One region of the Micromonospora sp. NPDC005305 genome, then DNA from elsewhere that is predicted to be linked to it. Evidence: riboswitches for the same ligand, from Rfam matches in the RefSeq annotation. Region 1 holds a riboswitch; the other holds the start of a gene.
What was found. Region 1 has a riboswitch for thiamine pyrophosphate ahead of ABZS80_RS31070 (thiamine phosphate synthase). Riboswitches for the same ligand answer to the same signal wherever they lie in the genome.
Positions count from the first base shown of each region.

Region 2: linked by a shared signal. The riboswitch ahead of ABZS80_RS26995 (ECF transporter S component) and the one ahead of ABZS80_RS31070 (thiamine phosphate synthase) in region 1 are both predicted to bind thiamine pyrophosphate.

Region 1 is NZ_JBEXGL010000033.1:15,997-21,730, reverse strand. It holds gene ABZS80_RS31085 (ATP-binding cassette domain-containing protein) at 1-1,387, shown strand, start outside; gene ABZS80_RS31080 (aldo/keto reductase) at 1,409-2,371, shown strand; gene ABZS80_RS31075 (DUF559 domain-containing protein) at 2,539-3,441, opposite strand; TPP riboswitch at 3,564-3,673, shown strand; gene ABZS80_RS31070 (thiamine phosphate synthase) at 3,668-4,294, shown strand; gene thiO (glycine oxidase ThiO) at 4,288-5,376, shown strand; gene thiS (sulfur carrier protein ThiS) at 5,367-5,567, shown strand; gene ABZS80_RS31055 (thiazole synthase) at 5,564-5,734, shown strand, end outside.
Region 2 is NZ_JBEXGL010000021.1:86,214-91,947, forward strand. It holds gene ABZS80_RS26985 (energy-coupling factor transporter transmembrane component T) at 1-708, opposite strand, end outside; gene ABZS80_RS26990 (ABC transporter ATP-binding protein) at 779-2,194, opposite strand; gene ABZS80_RS26995 (ECF transporter S component) at 2,309-2,887, opposite strand; TPP riboswitch at 2,962-3,068, opposite strand; gene ABZS80_RS27000 (alpha/beta hydrolase) at 3,146-3,970, shown strand; gene ABZS80_RS27005 (AAC(3) family N-acetyltransferase) at 3,967-4,779, shown strand; gene ABZS80_RS27010 (SIS domain-containing protein) at 4,776-5,525, shown strand; gene ABZS80_RS27015 (DUF6328 family protein) at 5,615-5,734, shown strand, end outside.

The DNA.
Region 1 (5,734 bases):
CGCCGGCCGGCGCCTCGCCGACACCGAGGCGGCCATGCGGGCGGCCGAGGTCCGCGGCAAGTACAGCAGCGCCGCCGGCAAGGCCCAGCTCGCGTACGCGGACGCGCTGGCCGCCTGGGGCGAGACCGGCGGGTACGACGCCGAGGTGCTCTTCGACACCGTCGCCACCATCGTCCTCGACCTGCCGTGGGACGCCGCCCGGGAGCGCCCGGTGCGGACCCTCTCCGGTGGCCAGCAGAAGCGGTTCGCGCTGGAACTGCTGCTCCGCGGCCCGGACGAGGTGCTCCTCCTCGACGAGCCGGACAACTTCCTCGACGTGCCCGGCAAGCGCTGGCTGGAGGCCCGGCTGCGCGAGTCCGGCAAATCCGTGCTCTACGTCTCGCACGACCGGGAACTGCTCGCCCAGACCGCCGACCGGGTGGTCGCCGTGGAGGGCGGCAGCGCCTGGGTGCACCCGGGCGGCTTCGCGAGCTGGCACGAGGCCCGGGTGGCCCGGCACGCCCGACTCGACGAGCTGCGCCGCCGCTGGGACGAGGAACACCAGAAGCTGCGCGAGCTGATGCTCATGTACAAGCAGAAGGCCGCGTACAACGACGGGATGGCCTCCCGCTACCAGGCCGCGCAGACCCGGCTGCGCAAGTTCGAGGAGGCCGGGCCGCCGCCCGTACCCCCGAAGGAGCAGGACATCCGGATGCGCCTCACCGGCGGGCGGACCGGGAAGCGCGCGGTCATCGCCGAGCAGCTCGAACTGGACGGCCTCACCTACCCCTTCGACCTGGAACTCTGGTACGGCGACCGGGTCGCCGTGCTCGGCGCGAACGGGACCGGGAAGTCACACTTCCTGCGCCTGCTCGCCCGCGGCGGCACCGACCCCGACCCCGCCAACATCCCGGTCGACGGGGCGAAGCTGGCGCCCGTCGCGCACGGCGGGGTCGTACGCCTCGGCGCGCGGGTCCGGCCCGGCCACTTCTCGCAGACCCACGACCGGCCCGAGCTCATCGAGAAGACGCTTGTCGACATCCTGTGGCGGGGCGACGAGCACCGGGCCGGCATGGACCGGCACGCCGCCATGGCGGCGCTGTCCCGGTACGAGCTGGCCGGGCAGGGCGACCAGCGGTTCGGCACCCTCTCCGGCGGCCAGCAGGCGCGCTTCCTGGTGCTGCTGCTGGAGCTGTCCGGGGCCACCCTGCTGCTGCTCGACGAGCCGACCGACAACCTCGACCTGGCCTCCGCCGAAGCCCTCGAAGCGGGGCTGGACGCGTTCGCCGGGACGGTCGTCGCGGTCACCCACGACCGGTGGTTCACCCGCTCCTTCGACCGGTTCGTGCTGTTCCGCGGCGACGGCGAGGTGGTGGAGACCCCGGAGCCGGTCTGGGACGTCGGGTGAGGCCGAGCCCGGCGGCATAGGGTGGATCTCGTGACTGAGATGACCTACCGCCGGCTCGGCGACTCCGGACTCGTGGTGTCCGTCGTCGGCATCGGCTGCAACAACTTCGGCCGCAAGCTCGACCTCGACGGCACCCGTGCGGTCGTGGACGCCGCGCTCGACGCCGGGATCAACTTCTTCGACACCGCCGACATCTACGGTGAGCCGCAGGGCAGCTCCGAGGAACTGCTCGGGCAGGCGCTCAAGGGCCGCCGGGACGACGTGGTGGTCGCCACCAAGTTCGGCATGGACATGCACGGTCTGAACGGGCCGGACCACGGCGCCCGGGGCGCCCGCCGGTACATCGCCCGGGCGGTCGAGGCGTCCCTGCGCCGCCTCGACACCGACCACATCGACCTCTACCAGATGCACGAGCCCGACCCGGGCACCCCGATCGACGAGACCCTCGCCGCGCTGGACGACCTGGTCACCGCCGGCAAGGTGCGCTACCTCGGCAACTCGAACTTCGCCGGCTGGCAGATCGCCGACGCCGACTGGACCGCCTCCTCCCAGGGCCGAACGCGCTTCATCTCCGCGCAGAACCACTACTCGCTGGTGGAACGGTCCGTCGAGGCCGAGGTAATCCCGGCGTGCGAGCGGTTCGGCCTCGGCATGCTGCCGTTCTTCCCGCTGGCCAACGGCCTGCTCACCGGCAAGTACAAGCGGGACGAGGCCCCGCCCGCCGGCAGCCGGCTCTCCGGCGGCGGCCGGTACGCCGAGCGTTTCGCCGCCGCCGACTGGGACACCATCGAGGCCATCGAGGCGTACGCGATCGAGCGCGGAATCAGCATGCTCCAGGTGGCCATCGGCGGGCTCGCCGCCCGGCCCGCGGTGACCTCGGTGATCGCCGGCGCCACCACGCCCGAGCAGGTACGCGCCAACGCCGAGGCGGGCACCTGGCAGCCCACCGACGAGGACCTGGACACCCTCGACGCCATCCTCTGACCGCTCCCGTCCGCTGCCCCGGCACGCCTGCCCGGCCGCCGGGGCAGCGCGCTGTCCAGCCCCGGCGCGCCCTTGGGCGGGGGGCGCGCGAGCGCGCAGCGTGAGTGGAACGCTATGGAGGTCACCGGGCGGGTTTGACCTACATGGCGTTCCACTGACGGACGGGGTCAGCGGGTGGTGCGCTCCTGGAGGGCCTGGCGGACCAGGGCGATGGTGGCGCGGGGGTGGCGGAGGACGTCGTCGGCGGTGAAGCGGAGGACCAGCCAGCCGGCGGCGCGGAGGGCGTTCAGGCGGGCCACGTCCTGGCGGAAGTGGGCCCGTTCCCGGTGGTGGTCGCCGTCGTACTCGACGGCGACGCGGAGCGCGGGCCAGGCCAGGTCGACCCGGGCCACGAAACGCCCGGTGGCGTCGCGTACGTCGTGCTGGGCAGTCAGCGGGCCGAGGCCGGCGTCGAGGAGGAGCAGCCGGAGGCGCGTCTCCATCGGGGACTCGCTCAGCGGCTCCGCCAGCGCCAGCACCTCCCGCAGCAGCGTCGCGCCGGGCCAGCCGGGGCGCGCCGCCGCGTAGGCGCACAAGGCGGGCAGCTTGACGACCCGGCGGTGCAGCAACGCCTCGACGGCGACCAGCGCGTCGACGCGCGGACCCTGCCGCCCGAGGTCGAAGGCGGTGCGCAGCGCCGTGGTGACCGGCAGCCCGGCGAAGCGGGTCCGGTCGGTGCCCGGCAGCACGGAACGGACCTGGCGGACGCGGGGATGCGGCCGCATCCGGGCGGCCCGGGGCAGCAGCACCGTGACCGGCGCGTCCCGGGCGAGCAGGTCGGCGCCCCAGAGGAAGGCCGCACTTGATCCCGCGATCGCCGCGCCCGGCGGCAGTCGCAGCGCCACGGCGTCGCACCACAGGCGATGGTCGTCCGGCCGGTGGCCGTCGCGGTGCACGTACACATCGGGCAGGAGGCGGCGCCAGGCCGGACCCTGGAGCATCGCCCAGGTCAGGAGTCCTTCGGCGACCGCGGCGCTGCCCCGGAACGGCAGGAAGGACAGCCGGCGGGGGACGTGGGCGGACGAGGGCATCCGGACAGCATGACGTGATCGGGAGATCACCCGCTGTCCCCGTGCTCCACCTCGGACGGTCGGTGGGAAATTCCCCACCCGCCCCTTGGCGGATCCGCGCGCACGTCGTACGGTAGGCCCGCAAGTGACCCACGGGAGCCTGGTGCCACCGGGCTGAGAGGGGGGCTGGAAGCCCCCGACCGTCGAACCTGATCCGGGTAATGCCGGCGCAGGGAGGAGAGTTGCCGTGCCGTCCCTGGGACGACTGCATCTGATCACCGACACCCGGCCGGGGCGGGACCCCCTCGCCGTGCTGCGCGCCGCCCTGCCGGTGGCCCGCGACGAGCTGGTCATTCAGGTTCGAGTCGAGGACGACGCCACCGACCGGGAGGCGTACGAGCTGGCCAGCCGGGTGGTGGGGCTGTGCCGGCCGTACGGGGCGACGTGCCTGGTCAACGACCGGCTGCACGTGGCGCTGGCGGTGGGCGCCGCCGGTGGCCACGTCGGCGCGGAGGACCTGCCGGTGGCGGCCGCCCGGCGGGTGCTCGGCGAAGGCGCCGTGCTCGGCGCGACCGCGCGGGAGCCGGGCGGCGCCACGGCGGCGGTCGCCGCCGGGGCCAGCTACCTGGGCGTGGGCCCGTGCCACGCCACCACCACCAAGTCCGGCCTGCCCGATCCGATCGGCCCGGCCGGGCTGCGCGCGGTGGCCGGCGCCGTGGACGTGCCGGTGATCGCGATCGGCGGGGTGACCGCCGCGTCGGTGCCGGCGCTGCGGGTCGCGGGCGCGTACGGGGTGGCGGTCGTCGGCGCGCTGTCGGCCAGCCCCGATCCCGGCCGCACGACCGCCGAGCTGATTGCGGCCCTGACGTGCTGACCCGACCGGACGTCGCCATCGTGGGGGCGGGACCGGTCGGGCTGGCGATCGCGTGGCGGTGCGCGTCCCGCGGGCTGCGCGTGACCGTCCACGATCCCGCTCCCGGCTCCGGGGCCTCGCACGTCGCCGCCGGGATGCTCTCCCCGGTCGCCGAGGCGTACTTCGGCGAGCACGAGCTGACCGCCCTGCTGGCCGAGTCCGCCGCCCGCTGGCCCCGCTTCGCCGCCGACCTGGCCGAGGCGTCCGGCGCCGACGTCGGGTACCGGGCCGACGGCACCCTGGTGGTCGGGCTCACCGCCGACGACCTGGCCGAGGCGCGGCGGCTCTGGTCGTACCAGCAGGGGTTGGGACTGCCGATCACGCCGCTGCGCCCCTCGGAGCTGCGCGACCGCGAGCCGGCGCTGGCCCCGCGGGTGCGCGGCGGCGCGGTCGCCCCCGGCGACCACCAGGTCGACCCGCGCCGGCTGGTCCCCGCGCTGCGCGCGGCGGCCGGGCGGGCCGGCGCGGTGCTGCGCCCGGCCCGGGTCGGCGCGCTGTCCGACGTGGACGCCGGGGTGACCGTGGTCGCGGCCGGCTGCGGCGCGGCCGCGCTGACCGGGCTGCCGGTCCGGCCGGTCAAGGGCCAGGTGCTCCGGCTCCGCGCACCCGGTCGCGGCGCGCCGGACTTCCGGCACGTGATCCGGGGGTACGCCGACGGCGAGTCGGTCTATCTGGTGCCCCGGGACAGCGGCGAGGTCGTGGTCGGGGCGACCGTCGAGGAGCGCGCCGACACCGAGGTGACCGCCGGGGCGGTGCTCCGGCTGCTCCGCGCCGCCGTCGACCTGGTGCCGGAGCTGGCCGAGTACGACCTGGTGGAGGCGACCGCCGGACTGCGCCCCGGCACGCCGGACAACGCGCCGATCATCGGGCCGCTGCCGGGCCGGCCCGGCGTGGTCGTCGCCACCGGGCACCACCGGCACGGCATCGTGCTCACCCCGGTCACCGCCGACCTGGTCACCGAGCTGATCGTCACGGGCGAGCCGGATCCGCTGCTCGCCCCCTTCACCCCGGACCGGTTCGGGAAGGAGCCCAGGTGGAACTGATCGTCAACGGCGCGGGACGGGACCTGCCCGGCGGCTCGACCGTCGCCGACGTGGTCCGCGCGGTCACCGTCCAGGAGCGCGGCCTCGCGGTCGCGGTGAACGGCGAGGTGGTGCCGCGCGGCGGCTGGCCGGCGACCGTGCTGCGCGACGGCGACCGGGTCGAGGTGCTCAGCGCCGCCCAGGGCGGGTGAGCCGGATGTCCTTCGAGATCGGCGGGGTCGGCTTCGGCTCCCGGCTCATCCTCGGCACCGGCGGCGCGGCCAACCTGCACGTGCTCGAGCAGGCCATCCGCGCCTCCGGCACCGAACTGGTCACCCTGGCGCTGCGCCGGGTGGACACCGCACGGGCCGCCGCCGGC
Region 2 (5,734 bases), on a different contig from region 1:
GGCCCGGGTGAAGCGCTGCCGCCGGGCGACCGTACGCGGGGTGCCGGCGTCGAAGCCCCGGGCATCCATGGCGACGGCCAGCCGGGTGCCCCGCCGGATCGCCCCGACCAGCAGCGCGAACGCCGTCGACCCGAACAGCCGCAGCTTGGCCACCGGGTTGCGGCCGGCGTCCACGCCCCGGGCCCGGCGCGCCATGCTGATCATCCGCCACTCCTCCTCCAGCAGCGGCACCAGCCGGAACGCGGCCAGCGCCCCGATGGCGAACCGGGCGGGCGCCTTCGCGTTCTGGATCAGCGCGTCGGCCAGGTCGGTCGCGTCGGTGGTGGCGAACACGATGATCCCCGGCAGCGCCACCGCGAGCATGCGCAGCACCAGGCCCAGCGCGGTGACCAGCACTCCCTGGGTGACCAGCAGTGGGCCGGCCGTGAGCAGCACCGGGCCGGACCGGTCGGCGGCGAAGAGCACCAGGGTGACCAGGATGCCGCCGGCGCCGGCCAGCAGCGGCCAGGCCCGCCGGGCCAGCACCCGGTAGCGGATGCCGAACAGCGGCAGCACGGCCAACTCGACCGCGATGGCGATCGCCGGGGCGACCGGGTCCAGGGTGGCGATCAGGACGACCGAGAAGAGCAACGCGGCGGCCAGCTTCGCCACCGGGTTGCGCCGGGCCAGCGGCGCGCCCGCCGCCGCGACGGGTTCGACGCCGATCACGGCCGGCCTCCGGGCGTCCGGCGCTCCAGGGTGATGGTCCGGTCTGGCCGGGTCCGGGGTGCGGCGGCCTTCATCGGCGCTCCAGGGTGATGGTCCGGTCTGCGAGCGCGGCCACGAAGTCGGGATCGTGGGTGACCGCGACGACGCCGTGGCCGGCGTCGCGCAGCTCGGCGAAGAGGTCGATGAGCTCCCGCCAGGTCCGCCGGTCCTGGCCGAAGGTGGGCTCGTCGCAGATCAGCAGGCGGGGCGCGGTGGCCAGGGCGGTCGCCACGCTTAGCCGCCGGGCCTCGCCGCCGGAGAGGGTGTACGGGTTGGCCCCGGCCAGCCGGTCCAGGCGCAGCCGCGCCAGCAGGGCGTCCACCGTCGCCGTCACGGCGGGCTCGGGCTGGCCGGTGCGGCGGGGTCCGAGGGCCAGCTCGTCCCGGACGGTGCCGGTGACGAACTGGTGCTCCGGGTCCTGGAAGACCGAGCCGATCCGCCGGGCCAGGGCGGGCGCCCGCCAGCGGTGCGGGGGAGTGCCCGCGTCCCGGCCGGCCAGGGCCGGGGTGGCCGCGACCGTACCGGTGCCGGAGCGGAGCAGCCCGCCGAGCAGCAGGGCCAGGGTGGACTTGCCGGCGCCGTTGGGGCCGAGGACGGCGAGCGCTTCGCCGGCGCGTACCCGAAGGTCGGTGGGGGCCAGCCGGGGCGGCAGGCCGAGCCGGTCGGCGGTGAGCAACACCTCGCCGGGCGGCGTGCTGGCGTGCCAGGGCGGCACGGTGTGGCCGGGCACCCAGACCCCGGCGTCGGCCAGCGCGTCGCCGTGCGCGGCGAAGACCGCGTCGGGGCGCCCGTCGGCCCGCACGCCGCCGCCGGGCTCCAGCACGACCACCCGGTCGACCAGCGGCAGCGCCTCGGCGACCCGGTGCTCGACCAGGATCAGGGTGGTGTCGGCGTCGACGGCGTCCGCGACGGCCTGCCGGACGAGAATGGCGCCGGCCGGGTCGAGATTGGCGGTGGGCTCGTCGAGCAGCAGCAGTCCCGGCCGCAGGGCGAGCGCCCCGGCCAGGGCGAGCCGCTGCTGTTCGCCGCCGGACAGCGCGGCCGTGGGCCGGTCCCGGTGGTAGGGAAAGCCGACCCGGCGCAGCGCCTCGTCCACCCGGGGCCAGATCTCGTCGGCGGGCACCCCCCGGTTCTCCAACCCGAACGCCACGTCGTCGCCGCAGCGGGCCATCACCAGTTGGCTCTCCGGGTCCTGGAAGACGACGCCGACGCGTTCCCGGGCCTTGCGCGGGTCGAGTCCGTCGATCTCGACGGTGCCCTCCTGCTCGCCGGAGTCCTCCGGCAGCAACCCGGCCAGCGCCGCCAGCAGCGTGCTCTTACCGGCCCCGGAAGCCCCGAGCAGCAACACCCGCTCGCCAACCTCGACGCGCAGGTCCACCCCGCGCACGGCCCAGCCCTTCCGCCCGGCGTGCCGCCACCCGAACCCCCGCAGGCTCACGGCTCCCACCGCGCCACCTCCCTCCGGCCCCTCCGGCCCCAGCTTGGTTGATCAAGGAGTTCGCGTCTGGAAAACCGTCTCGGCCGAGGCAAACTCCTTGATCAACGCGGTCGGCGGGGGCGGTCAGACGGCGGCGCGTTCGCGGCCGGCGGGGAAGCGGTCGAGGACACCCGTGTTGGCCAGGGCCCGGGTGAGGGCGACGCTGCCCAGTCCGGCCACCACCAGCGAGCTGGCGGCGGTCAGCAGGATGTAGGGCAGGCGGAAGCTGCCCCACGTGGTGCCCGGGTACCAGACGAAGACGTCGTAGATCGCCGCCGCGAGACCGGCCAGCGTCGCGGCGAGCAGCGCCACGGGCAGCCGGTAGCTGCGGTACGCGAAGAGCGCGAAAGCCAGCTCGGCGGCGGCCGCCTCCAGCGGGCCCTGCACGACGATCGTCCAGCCCCAGCTCGTGCCCAGCGCCACAGAGACCAGCGCGGCCAGGGTGAGGGTGAAGAGCGCCGCGGCCGGCTTCCGGACGACGAGGGCGCCCAGCACGGCCGGCACCAGCCAGACGCCGTACAGGACCGCGCGACCGGGCAGCGGGACGGCGTCCGCCGGCCCGTTCCAGAGCAGGCCCCAGGCCCAGAAGATGATGCCGAACGCCACCGCGAGCACGGAGGCCACGACGATGTCGATGGTGCGCCACCGGTTGGTGCTGTCCATGGTTGCTCCCAGTTCTGTGAGGCGAACCAGGAGAAGACGCACGCCGCGCCCGGTGGTCACCGGACGGCGGCGCGGCTGGAGGTCGACCGAACTCCCTGCGCTGGCATTACCCAGATCAGGTTCGAGGGTCTGCGGGCACCGGCCCGCACTCTCAGCGCTGTGCGCTCCCCTGTCGGATGTGAAGTTGTCTCGTCGCAGACGCTAGCACCGACCCCGCCGCACAGCCCAGCAGGGCGATCGCCCGTTAGGGTGGCGATCATGCGGGTCGAGGCGCGAGGACTGACGTTCGAGGTACGCACCGGCGGTCCCGAGGGCGGTGAGCCCGTCCTGCTGCTGCACGGCTTCCCGCAGCACGCCGGCGAGTGGGACGAGGTGACCCCCGCGCTGCACGCCGCCGGGCTGCGCACGTACGCGCTCGACCAGCGCGGCTACTCGCCCGGCGCCCGGCCGGCGGAGGTCGGGGCGTACCGGATCCCGGAGCTGGTGGCCGACGCGGCCGCCGTGCTCGACGCGCTGGGGGTGACCGCCGCCCACCTGGTCGGCCACGACTGGGGCGCGATCGTGGCGTGGGGTCTGGCGGCGGCGCACCCGGAGCGGGTGCGCACGCTGACCGCGGTGTCGGTGCCGCACCCGGCGGCCATGGGGCACGCGCTCGCCACCGACCCGCGGCAGAAGGCCCGCTCCTCCTACATCGCCCTGTTCCGCAAGCCGGGCAAGGCGGAGAAGGTGCTGCTGGCGTTCCGCGCGGCGGCCCTGCGCCGGATGCTCGGCGGGGTGGGCGACGCCGACCGGGTGGCCCGCTACGCCGACCCGATGCGCGAGCCCGGCGCGCTGACCGCGGCGTTGAACTGGTACCGGGCCATGACCGGGGCGGACATGAAGGCCGTCGGGCCGGTGGCCGCGCCGACCACGTTCGTCTGGAGCGACGGGGACGTGGCGATCGGGCGCACCGCCGCCGACGCGTGCGCCGCCCACGTCACCGGCGACTACCGCTTCGTGGTGCTGCCCGGCGTCACCCACTGGATCCCGGACGAGGCGCCCGGCCCGCTGGCCGCGGCGGTCCTCGCCCGCGTCGGCCGATGACCCCGAGCCCCGCCCGGGCCCGGCCGCACACCCGTGCGTCGCTCGCCGCCCAGCTCCGCGACCTCGGCGTACGCACCGGCGGGACCGTGCTGGTGCACGCCTCCCTGCGCCCGCTGGGCTTCCTCTGCGGCGGCCCGGAGGCGGTGCTGCTCGCCCTGCGCGACGTGCTCGGCCCGGCCGGCACGGTGGTGGTGCCCACCCACACGCCGGAGAACAGCGACCCGGCGGAGTGGAGCAACCCGCCGGTGCCGGCGGACTGGTGGCCGGTGATCCGCGACGGGATGCCGGGCTTCGACCCGGCGGTGACCCCGAGCCGCTTCATGGGCGCGCTGGCCGAACTGGTCCGCACCTGGCCGGGGGCGCTGCGCAGCGACCACCCGCACGTCTCGTTCGCCGCGCTCGGGCCGGCCGCCGCGCGGATCGTCGCCGAGCACGAGCGGGCCGACATGCTGGGCGAGGGCTCCCCGCTGGCCCGCCTCTACGACCTCGACGCCGACGTGCTGCTGCTCGGCGTGGACCACGGCAGCAACACCTCCCTGCACCTGGCGGAATACCGGCAGCCGGCGCCGCCCCGGCAGCGCTGCGGCGCGGCCGTGCTGACCGCCGACGGCGGCCGGGAGTGGGTGTGGTGGGACGACGTACGCCTGGACGAGGAGTGTTTCGCCCGACTCGGCGCCGACCTGGAGACCACGGGCGCGGTGCGGCTCGGGCCGGTCGGTGACGGGACGGGCCGGTTGATGAGGCAGCGGGCGGCGGTCGACTTCGCGGTGGAGTGGCTGGCCCGACCCCGAGGGACGGAGGAAGCATGACGGTGGCTGCTGAGGCGTACCTGGCGGTGGTGACCGAGACGATCGGCCGGGTCGCCGCCGACCAGCGGGAGAACGTGGCCCGGGCGGCGGATCTGATCGCCGCGTCGCTGCGCGCCGACGGGGTGGTGCACGCGTTCGGCACCGGCCACTCGGAGGCCCTCGCCATGGAGATCGCCGGCCGGGCCGGCGGGCTGGTCCCCACCAACCGGATCGCCCTGCGTGACCTGGTGCTGCACGGCGGCGAGCCGGCCGACGTGCTGGGCCCGAAGCTGGAACGCGAGCCCGCCGTGGCGCACCGCCTCTACGAGCTGGCCCCGGTCCGGCCGCAGGACGTGTTCGTGCTCGCCTCGAACTCCGGCGTGAACGGCGCGATGGTCGAGTTCGCCGCCATCGTGAAGGAGCGCGGGCACGGGCTGGTGGCGATCACCTCGGTCCAGCACTCGGCCCGGATGACCTCCCGCCACCCGTCCGGGCGCAAGCTCGCCGACTTCGCCGACGTGGTGCTGGACAACGGCGCCCCGTACGGCGACGCCACCCTGCCGCTGCCCGGCGGCGGCGCGGTCGGCGCGGTCTCCTCGATCACCGCCGCGCTGCTGGCCCAGCAGATCGTCGCCGAGGTGGTCGCCCGGCTGCTCGCGGCGGGGGTGCGGCCCCCGGTCTACCTGTCCGCCAACATCACCGGCGGCGACGAGCACAACGCCGAGCTGGAAGCCCGGTACGCGGGCCGTATCCGCCGTGGGTCCTGAACCGGTTTCACGCTCGGCGGGACGGGGCACAGGCTGTGCTGCCGGTGGAGACCCTCCACCGGCAGTACCGTCTTCCCTGGAGGTAGCGGGTGTCCAAGGAAACCGAGAAGCAGCGCTGGCAGCGCAACTTCGCCGACCTGCTCCAGGAGCTGCGGGTGGCGCAGACCGGGGTGCAGATCCTGTTCGCCTTCCTGCTGACCCTGCCGTTC